One region of the Allobosea sp. NBC_00550 genome, then DNA from elsewhere that is predicted to be linked to it. Evidence: riboswitches for the same ligand, from Rfam matches in the RefSeq annotation. Region 1 holds a riboswitch; each other region holds the start of a gene.
The links. A riboswitch is a leader RNA that binds a small molecule or an ion and turns the genes downstream of it on or off. The one in region 1 is predicted to bind cobalamin.
Positions count from the first base shown of each region.

Region 2: another riboswitch for cobalamin. It lies ahead of NWE53_RS06320 (ribonucleoside-diphosphate reductase subunit alpha); the one in region 1 lies ahead of NWE53_RS22630 (CbtB domain-containing protein).
Region 3: another riboswitch for cobalamin. It lies ahead of NWE53_RS07140 (TonB-dependent receptor plug domain-containing protein); the one in region 1 lies ahead of NWE53_RS22630 (CbtB domain-containing protein).

Region 1 covers NZ_CP102772.1:4,741,485-4,744,754, reverse strand. The annotation lists gene cobO (cob(I)yrinic acid a,c-diamide adenosyltransferase) at 276-893, opposite strand; gene cobU (bifunctional adenosylcobinamide kinase/adenosylcobinamide-phosphate guanylyltransferase) at 903-1,415, opposite strand; cobalamin riboswitch at 1,581-1,780, shown strand; gene NWE53_RS22630 (CbtB domain-containing protein) at 1,817-1,993, shown strand; gene NWE53_RS22625 (CbtA family protein) at 2,006-2,746, shown strand; gene NWE53_RS22620 (DUF1636 domain-containing protein) at 2,788-3,177, shown strand; gene cobW (cobalamin biosynthesis protein CobW) at 3,182-3,270, shown strand, end outside.
Region 2 covers NZ_CP102772.1:1,347,849-1,351,118, reverse strand. The annotation lists gene NWE53_RS06325 (sensor domain-containing diguanylate cyclase) at 1-1,022, shown strand, start outside; cobalamin riboswitch at 1,181-1,380, shown strand; partial or broken gene NWE53_RS06320 (ribonucleoside-diphosphate reductase subunit alpha) at 1,501-3,270, shown strand, end outside.
Region 3 covers NZ_CP102772.1:1,517,788-1,521,057, reverse strand. The annotation lists gene NWE53_RS07140 (TonB-dependent receptor plug domain-containing protein) at 1-1,809, opposite strand, end outside; cobalamin riboswitch at 1,898-2,095, opposite strand; gene NWE53_RS07135 (MalY/PatB family protein) at 2,310-3,270, shown strand, end outside.

The DNA.
Region 1 (3,270 bases):
CCAGCAAGGGTAATCGATCGGGCAATGGAGGCGCGGGAACCCTCTCCTGGAAGGAGCGGGCAGGATGAGGTGGAGGCCGCTGGACCAGGGACGCGAGTGCTCACGGCGCGGTTGGGCTCGGGCTAGCGATGCCCCTCCAAACAGCTCACCCCTCCGCTCTCCTTACAGGAGAGGGGTTCCCGCGCTCTCCTACCCGTCTTCGTCTGCTGGAATGGGTTGGGTCGATTTACCCCGAGAAAGACGGCAAGCTTCTTTCTGCGCCCCCCGAAAGAGGCTCAGAACTCGATACCTTGCTGCGCCTTCACGCCGGCGGCGAAGTGATGCTTCACCAGCGTCATCTCGGTGACGAGGTCGGCGGCCTCGATCAGTTCCGGCTTGGCGTTGCGACCGGTGACGACGACGTGGAGGTCGGGCCGGCGAGCCTTGAGCGTCGCCACGACATCGGCGAGCGGCAGGTAATCGTAGCGCAAGGCGATATTGAGCTCGTCCAGCACCAGCAGCCTGATCTCCGGATCGGCCATCAATTCCCTCGCCTTGGCGAAGGCCCGCTCGGCGGCGGCGATGTCGCGGGCCTTGTCCTGCGTTTCCCAGGTGAAGCCCTCGCCCATGCTGTGCCAGCTGACCTGATCGCCGAAGGCTTCGAGCGCCTTGCGCTCGCCGGTCGACCAGGCGCCCTTGATGAACTGCACCACGCCGATGCGCCAGCCATGGCCGAGCGCCCTCAGGATCAGGCCGAAGGCCGCCGTCGACTTGCCCTTGCCGGGACCGGTATTGACGATGAGCAGGCCCTTCTCGACCGTCTTGGAGGCGATTTCGGCGTCCTGAACCGCCTTGCGCTTCTCCATCTTCGCCTTGTGGCGGGCGGCTTCGTCAGCGTCGATATCCCGCGTCATGTCTTCGGCTCACTTCACTCGCATCGGCAATCCGGCGACCATGAAGACCACGCGGCCGGCGCGTGCCGCAAGCGCCTGATGCAGCCGCCCGGCCTCGTCGCGGAAGCGCCGGGCGAGCGCGTTCTCGGGCACGATGCCGAGGCCGACTTCGTTGGAGACCAGCACGATGGGGCCGGAAGCCTGCTCGCATGCACTGATAAGCGCGGCCCCGGCAACAGCGGTATCGCGTTCGGCGAGGATCAGGTTGGTCAGCCAAAGCGTCAGGCAATCCACGAGGATCGGCTGCCCGGCCGGCTGTTCGGCGATCGCTTCCGCCAGATCGAGCGGCGCATCGACCGTCAGCCAGCCCGGGGGCCGGCGCATCCGATGCTCGGCGATGCGCTCGCGCATCTCGTCGTCATAGGCCTGGGCGGTCGCGATGTAGGTCCAGGGCGCCGGCAAAGCCTCGATCAGCGACTCGGCATGGCGGCTCTTGCCGGAGCGGGCGCCACCGAGGATGAGGGCGAGATGGGGCAAGTCCATGGGCAGGTCCTTCGGCGCCGCCCCCTGTCGTCATGCCCGGGCTTGACCCGGGCATCCCACCCCGAAGGAGGCGCGCGAGCCTCTTCCTGCATGAGATTCTCGGGTCAAGGCCGAGAATGACGCGCTTGCGGCGCACCCTGCATTGCACAGCAGCATCCCTAAGGCTAATGATCGTCGCTGACGGTGCCTCCGCGAGGAGGTGAAAAGGGAACGCGGTGCGGGCTTGCTCTGCCCAATGCCGCGGCTGCCCCCGCAACTGTAAGCGGGTGTCCTTCGCCATCGGCCACTGGAGCCAACGCTCCGGGAAGGCGGCGCAGGACGTCTAACCCGCGAGCCAGGAGACCTGCCGTCGACCCGCAAAGATCCAACCAGCTGCCGGCGGGGCGGCTACGGAGAGCATGATGAACACGGTTTCGGTTTCCACTCCCACACTCAGCGTTTCCGAACGCGTCAAGGCGGTTGCCGCCGCGCTCGCGATCGGCGTCGCGCTGATCTATACGACCGGCTTCGCGGCCTCGACCAATGTCCATAACGCCGCGCACGATACCCGTCACGGCCTCGCCTTTCCCTGCCACTGAGGGAAAGCCATCATGGTCACGCGTGTTCTCACGGTCAGCATCCTGGCCGGGCTTCTGGCTGGCTTGATCGTCGCCGCCCTGCAGCATGTCACCACCACCCCGCTTATCCTCAAGGCCGAGACCTATGAGGCGGCGCTCGCGCTGAAAGCGCCGACGCTCGCCGCTTTCGACGGCGAGGCGAAAATCATCCTCGCGCATGGCCCGGCGGGCGATGCGCCCGGCCATGAGCATGCCGAATGGAAGCCGGCGGACGGCCTCCAGCGCACGCTCTTCACCAGCTCGGTCACGATCGCGACCGCGATCGGCTTCGCCGCGCTGCTGCTCGCCGGCATGATCGCGGCCGGGGACACGATCGATCAGCGCCGCGCCCTGATCTGGGGCGCCTGCGGCTTCCTCGCCTTCGGCCTCGTGCCGGCGATGGGGCTGGCGCCGGAGCTGCCGGGCGCGGCATCCGCCGCGCTGGAACAGCGCCAGCTCTGGTGGCTCGCCACCGCGATCGCCACGGCCATCGGGTTGTTCGTGTTCCTGCGCTTCGACGCGCCCTGGCTCAAGCTGCTCGCCGTCGTCGTGATCCTGCTGCCGCACGTCGTCGGTGCGCCGCATCCGGCCGCGCCGGAGAGCAAGGTCCCGGCCGAGGTCGCGGCGCATTTCGCGGCGCTCTCGCTCGGCATCCAGGCCGCGCTCTGGCTCGCGACCGGCTTCATGGTCGGCGTGCTCTGGCCCTGGGTGAGCCGCCGCGCCGCCGCGGCCTGAGGATAGCGGCGCCTTCGGGCTCCGCGCGAAAGGCAAGCCACATGTCCGAGGGCGACCTCACCATCCATGTCTGCACGGTTTGCAGACGGGCGCGCGCCGACCTCCCGGAGGGTTACGACCAGCCGGGGCTGGCGCTCGCCGAAGCGCTGGCCGCGCAGCTCGCAGCCAAGGGCAGTGCCATTCCGGTGGTGCCCGTCGAATGCCTCGCCGTCTGCAAGCGGCCCTGCACCGTCGCCTTCGCGGCCGACGGCAAATGGACCTATCTGATCGGCGACCTGGATACAGAAACCCATCTCGACGAGATCGTCGGCGCGGCGGAGGCCTATGCCGCCAGCGCCAACGGCATCGTTCCCTGGAAAGAGCGGCCCCAGTCCTTCCGCAAGGGCGTGGTCGCACGCGTGCCGCCGATGCCGGCGCGCCAGCAAGGATAAACCTATGAACGCTCCGCAGACCGCCAACCTCGGCAAGACGCCCTGCACGATCATCACCGGCTTCCTCGGCGCCGGAAAGACCACGCTGGTGCG
Region 2 (3,270 bases), 2.3 Mb from region 1:
AAGGAGATCGGCGTAGCGCGCTCTGCGACGTCACGATCCGCCGCGGCGAGCCGTTGATCGTGCCCGATACCCGTGCCGATCCGCGCTTCACCGACAATCCGCTCGTCACCGGCGCGCCGCATCTGCGCTTCTATGCCGGCATACCGCTGCGAGGCGAGGGCGGTCACAATATCGGCACGCTCTGCGCCATGGACACCGCGCCCCGCGCCTTCGATGGAGAGGACGTTGCGATCCTCGCCGATCTCGCCGCGATCGTGATGGACGAGCTCAGGTTGCGTCTGCTCGTGTCCACCGATGTCCTGACCGGGGCACTCTCGCGCCGCGCCTTCCGCAATGAAGCCGGCAAGGCGATCGCACTCGCGTTGCGCCATCGCCATGAGACGAGCTGTATCGCCTTCGACCTCGACCACTTCAAAACCGTCAACGATACGCAGGGCCATGCCGGCGGGGACACCGTGCTGACCGGCACCGTGGCCGCCTGCCGCGACCTGCTGCGCCAGAGCGACCTGATCGGGCGCCTCGGGGGCGAGGAGTTCGCGATTCTGCTGCCGCATACGGGGCTGCAGGCCGCTCTCAGCGTCGCGCAGAAGCTACGGGAAAGCATCGCCGCCCAGCGCTTCGAAGGCGTCGGCGGACCGTTCGCCGTGACCGCGAGCTTCGGCATCGCGGCGCTTTCAACCGCCGCATCGGATCTCGAAGCCGTGCTTCAGCAGGCTGACGAGGCGCTCTATGCCGCCAAGACCGCGGGTCGCAATCGCTGCATCGCGGCCCATGCAGGCGCTGCGAGCAACTCGCCCTTCGGTCGGCGCGTGCTCAAGGCCGGCAGCATCGTGTTCAACGGCGGCCGCTCGGTGATCGACTGCACCGTCAAACGGCTTTCCGACGAGGGCGCCAGCCTTGCCGTAATCGATTCGGCCGGCGTGCCCGGCCGTTTCAAGCTCGCGATCGAGGCCGATAATTTCTCGCGTTTCGTGCATGTGGTGCGCAAGGCTGGCCCTGAGATCGACGTTCAGTTCGCCTGAGTTGGCTCAGATGGAGCGACCGACCGGGCCGTGTTTCAGCGTGGATGCCGGCGCTTACGGCGGGCATTCGATGGCAGCTGCCAGGCCGTTCATCCTCGCTTTCCACGACGGTTTGTATCCAGCACATACGAGCAATTGACGGATGAATGGAAAAGACCGCTAAATGTAGTGGTCACGGTCTCTCGAATCGCAAGATCGAGAGCTAAGAGGGAAGCCGGTGCGAAGCCGGCGCTGCCCCCGCAACTGTTAGCGGTGAGTTCTCATCCAGCATTAAGTCACTGAGGCCGCAAGGCCTTGGGAAGACGGGCGAGAACGACGACCCGCGAGCCAGGAGACCTGCCGCGACCCTAGTTAACGTCCTCGGGCGGGGTGTCCCGGTGGTGCGCTGGCAGGTCGCGGCCTCTCGTCGTCGCGCGCCCTTTCCACGCGTCCGCCTTGGCCTTCGCCCCCAACATCTTGATCTTGGGGTTTGGAGCCGATGTCTCTTTCCGTTGAAGCCGAACGGCCTGCGCCGGCGCCGTACAGTGCCGAAACCGTCTCGCAGCCGCGCGCCGTCGCGAGCGAACCGGGCTTCCAGGTGATCCGCCGCAACGGCGCGGTCACGCCCTTCGATGCCTCCAAGATCGCAGTGGCCCTGACCAAGGCGTTCCTGGCGGTCGAGGGTTCGAGCGCCGCCGCCTCGCGCCGCATCCACGACATCGTCGCCGACCTCACCACGCAGATCGTCGCGGGCCTGACGCGCCGCGCCGATGCCGGCCGCACCTTCCATATCGAGGACGTGCAGGACCAGGTCGAACTCGCCCTGATGCGCTCCGAGCATCACAAGGTCGCACGCGCCTATGTGCTTGACCTGCTGTCGTCCTTCGATTTCATGGCCTCGACGCCGACGCTGTTCAATTCGGGCACGCTCCGCCCGCAGCTGTCCTCCTGCTTCCTGACCACCGTTGCCGACGATCTCGACGGCATCTTCAAGGCGGTGAAGGACAATGCGCTGCTCGCCAAGTATTCCGGCGGCCTCGGCAACGACTGGACGCCGGTGCGCGGATTGGGCGCCCATATCAAGGGCACCAATGGCGAGAGCCAGGGCATCGTGCCGTTCCTGAAGGTCGCCAACGACACGGCGATCGCGGTCAACCAGGGCGGCAAGCGAAAGGGCGCGGTCTGCGCCTATCTCGAGACCTGGCATGTCGACATCGAGGAGTTCCTCGATCTGCGCAAGAACACCGGCGACGACCGCCGCCGCACCCATGACATGAACACGGCGAACTGGATTCCCGACCTGTTCATGCAGCGCGTCGCGGCCGGCGGCCAGTGGACGCTGTTCTCGCCCGACGAGACGCCGGACCTGCACGGCCTCTACGGCAAGCCGTTCAAGGCGGCCTATGAAGCCTATGAGGCCAAGGCCGACCGCGGCGAGCTCAAGGTGTCCAAGCGCGTGGCAGCGCTCGATCTCTGGCGCAAGATGCTGACCATGCTGTTCGAGACCGGCCATCCCTGGATCACCTTCAAGGATGCCTGCAATCTGCGCTCGCCTCAGCAGCATGCCGGCGTCGTGCATTCGTCCAATCTCTGCACCGAGATCACGCTCAACACCTCGGCCGATGAGGTCGCGGTCTGCAATCTCGGCTCGGTCAACCTCTTTGCCCATGTGACGGCGGAGGGGCTCGACCAGGCCCGGTTGGCGAAGACGGTGAAGACCGCCATGCGGATGCTCGACAATGTCGTCGACATCAATTTCTACACGATCCCGGAGGCGCGCCGTTCCAACCTGCGCCATCGCCCGGTGGGCCTCGGCGCTGCAGACCCTGCGCCTGCCGGCGGCTTCGGAAGGCGCGGTCGCCTTCGCCGACAGCTCCATGGAGGCTATCAGCTTCCATGCGATTTCGGCCTCGGTCGATCTAGCCGCCGAGCGCGGCCGCTATCCGAGCTTCGAGGGCTCGCTTTGGTCGAAGGGCATCCTGCCGATCGACTCGCTCGATATCCTCTCGGAAGCCCGCGACGGCGATGTCGAGCTCGACCGCTCGGCGACGCTGGATTGGGAGCCGCTGCGCGAGCGAGTGAAGACCATCGGCATGCGCAATTCCAATACGATGGCGATCGCGCCGACCGCGACGATCTCCAACATCGTCGGCGTCTCGCAGTCGATCGAGCCGTCCTACAGCCAGCTCTACGTCAAGGCCAACATGTCCGGCGACTTCACGGTGGTGAATGCCGGGCTCGTGCACGACCTGAAGGCGAGGGGGCTTTG
Region 3 (3,270 bases), 2.5 Mb from region 1:
CGCGTTCATGCGCGGGACCGAGAAGTCGCGATTGCCGTCGACCCAGGAGCCGACATAGAGCAGCGTCGCCGAGAAGGTGAGCTTGTCGGTCGGCGTCCAGGTCGCGGTTGCGCTCGCCTTGTGGCGTGGGCGGCGCAGCAATTCCTGCCGCGCAATCTCGTCCTTGGCGAGGGTGAAGGTGTAGTCGGCGCGGATGCGGAACTGGGGCGAAATCTCCAGCGCGGCGAAGGCTTCGACGCCCTTGGTCTGCGCCTTGCCGATATTGGCGTAGGAGTTGCCTGCCGTGTTGGTGACGATCAGGTTGTCGATGTCGTTCTGGAACCAGGTCCCGCCGAACTGAAGGCGCTTGTCGAAGAGCGGCTGCTCGAAGCCGATATCCCAGCCGTGGCTTTCTTCCGGGCTCAGGTTCGGGTTGCCGAAGAAATTGAAGCCGGGGCGATAGTCGATGAAGCGCTCGCTCAGCGTCGGCGCCTTGAAGCCGGTGCCGTAGCTCGCCTTCAGCTTGGTCTCGATGCCCGGGACGATGACGGCCGGCGCGATGCGATAGGTGGTGTGGCCGCCATAGCTGTCTTCATTATCGTGGCGGATGTTGGCCGCCAGGAAATAGCGGTCCTGAATATTGCCCTGGTATTCGAGATAGGCGGCCTTGTTGCCGTTGGAAGCGACGAGGCTCGCGGTGTCCAAGCGCTCGCGCTCGTATTGCAGGCCCATGATCAGGTTGTGACCCTTGGTGATCTCGATATTGCCGCGCCAGTCGAGCTTGGTGCGCTCGCCCAGGTTTTCGTTGGGCAGGCCGAGGATGCCGGTCGTGCCGTTGGCCGTTCGCGTCGCCCGGTCCTGGTTCGTGTAGGAAACGCCGAAGGTGTTGACGAAACGTCCGGCGAACGGATCCCAGACGACCTCGCCGCGTGTGAAGGCCTGTGCGTAATTCTGCAGGGAGCGATAGGGGGCGGGGCGGCTCGGGAAGCCGGTGTCGCCGGTATAGCGCAACTGCCCGTCCTGATAGCGGCCGACCCAGTTGAGCGACAGCGTGTCGCCGAGCGCGACGCCGATGCGGCCGGAATAGCTGTAGTTGTCGAAGGCATTCGGATTGATGCGGCGGCCGGGCGGGACGAGGTTCGGCGGCGTGACGTCGGTCGCATCGGTGCGGAAATGCGCGACGTTGAAGGCATAGTTGAAACGATCGTCGCCACCGCTGAAACCGGCGGACTGGTTGAAGGTGCCGTGGGAACCGGCTTCGACCCGCGCGGTCGCCCTGGGCGGCCCCTCACCGCGTTTCGTGGTGACCGAGATGACGCCGCCGATCGCATTGGCGCCGTACAGGCCGCTCTGCGGGCCACGCAGCACCTCGATGCGCTCGATGTCGTCGGTCAGCATCGAGCCGAAATCGAAGGAGCGGTTGGGCGTCGAGGGGTCGTTCGCCTCGATGCCGTCGATCAGAACCTTGACGTGATTGGAGTTGGTGCCGCGCATGAAGACCGAGGTCAGGCCGCCCGGTCCGCCTGTCTGGACGATGTTGAGGCCGGGCACGGTGGCGAGAGCCTGGGGCAGGGTGCGGCGCTGCTGCTGCTCGATCTCCCTGGCGGTGATGACGGTGACGGAGCTCGCGATCTCGCGCGCCGGGGTCGGCGTGCCGGTCGCGCTGACAACGATCTCGTCGAGCGCGAGCGGGGCGGGTGCGTTCTGGGCGAGTACCGGGGCGGAGCAGGCCAGTGCGAGGAAGGAAACGCATAGCAGCAGGCGGCCGCGTTCTGCGGCTGGAAGGGCGGGGATCACGATGGAGACCTCGGGCGTTGACGTCAGTGGCACGTCACCGCGAACGCGATCTCCCATCGCCGCGCAAAAGGCGGCAAACAGTCAAATCAGCGATCGGCGCACCCCGTCCGAACGTGTTCGCGTGTGACCACGGCTGACGGCAGGTCTCCTGGCTCGCGGGTCCATGCCCTTCGCCGCCTTCCCAGGTCCGAGGTCCCAGTGGCGTATGGCGAAAGGCTCGCCGCTTACAGTTGCGGGGGCAGCCGCGGCATGGGGTGGCTGGCCACCCGCACCGCGTTCCCTTTTGATCCCGTGAGGGAACCGTCCCGGTGACGATTACGGCGGAAAAGTGTCGTCGTCAAATAGGTTTAACCAAAGGTAAGGACGGGGGCGGGAGATCGCGCGCCATGTCGTATCCGGAGGCCAGCCGTCGCGATCGCGCCGGTTTACGCCCGCGAGCCGGCACGGCAGAACAGAAGCCACGGGCCGGGTCGGAATCACCATCTCTCGGCGCTTTCCGCGGCTTGGCCGCTCTGCTGTTGCCGAGGATGACGATGCTTAGGTTGCCGGACTTCGACGAGCAGATCGACCGCCGCGGGACCCATTCGGCCAAATGGGACACGATGGAGAAGTATTATGGCGTGGCCGCTTCCGACGGCATCGCCATGTGGGTGGCCGATATGGATTTCCGGCCGCCGCCTTGCGTCCAGCAGGCGGTCGAGCGCATGGCGGCTCACGGGGTCTATGGCTATTTCGGCGACGACCGCACCAATAGCGACGCCATCCGCTGGTGGATGAAGACCCGCCATGGCTGGGACGTGGCGTCGGAAGCGATCTTCACCACCCATGGCCTCGTCAATGGCACGGCGCTCTGCGTCGATGCCTTCACCGCGCCGGGCGATGGCGTCGTGCTGATGACGCCGGTCTACCACGCCTTCGCCCGCATCATCCGCTCGGCCGGCCGGGAGGTCGTGGAGTGCCGGCTGCGGATCGAGGAGGGCCGCTACGTCCTCGACATCGCCGGCTGGGACGCGCAGATGACCGGCCGCGAGCGGATGCTGATGCTGTGCTCGCCGCATAATCCGGGCGGGCGCGTCTGGACATGCGACGAACTCCGCGAGATCGCGGCCTTCTGCAAGCGCCACGACCTGATCCTCGTCGCCGACGAGATCCATCATGATCTGGTCATGCCGGGCGCCAGGCACACCGTCATGCCGCTGGCTGCGCCTGAAATCGCGGACCGCCTCGTGATGATGACGGCGACCACCAAGACCTTCAACATCGCGGGCGCCCATGTCGGCAACGTCATCATTCCCGACGAGCCGCTGCGGGAGCGGTTCCGCGCCCGGATGAACGCCCACGGCATCTCGCCCAATTCCTTCGGCATGGCGATGGCGACCGCCGCCTACAGTCCCGAAGGCGCGGCCTGGGTCGACCGGCTCGTGGCCTATCTCGACGGCAACAGGAAGCTGTTCGACGACGGGGTTAACACGATCCCCGGCCTGCGTTCGATGC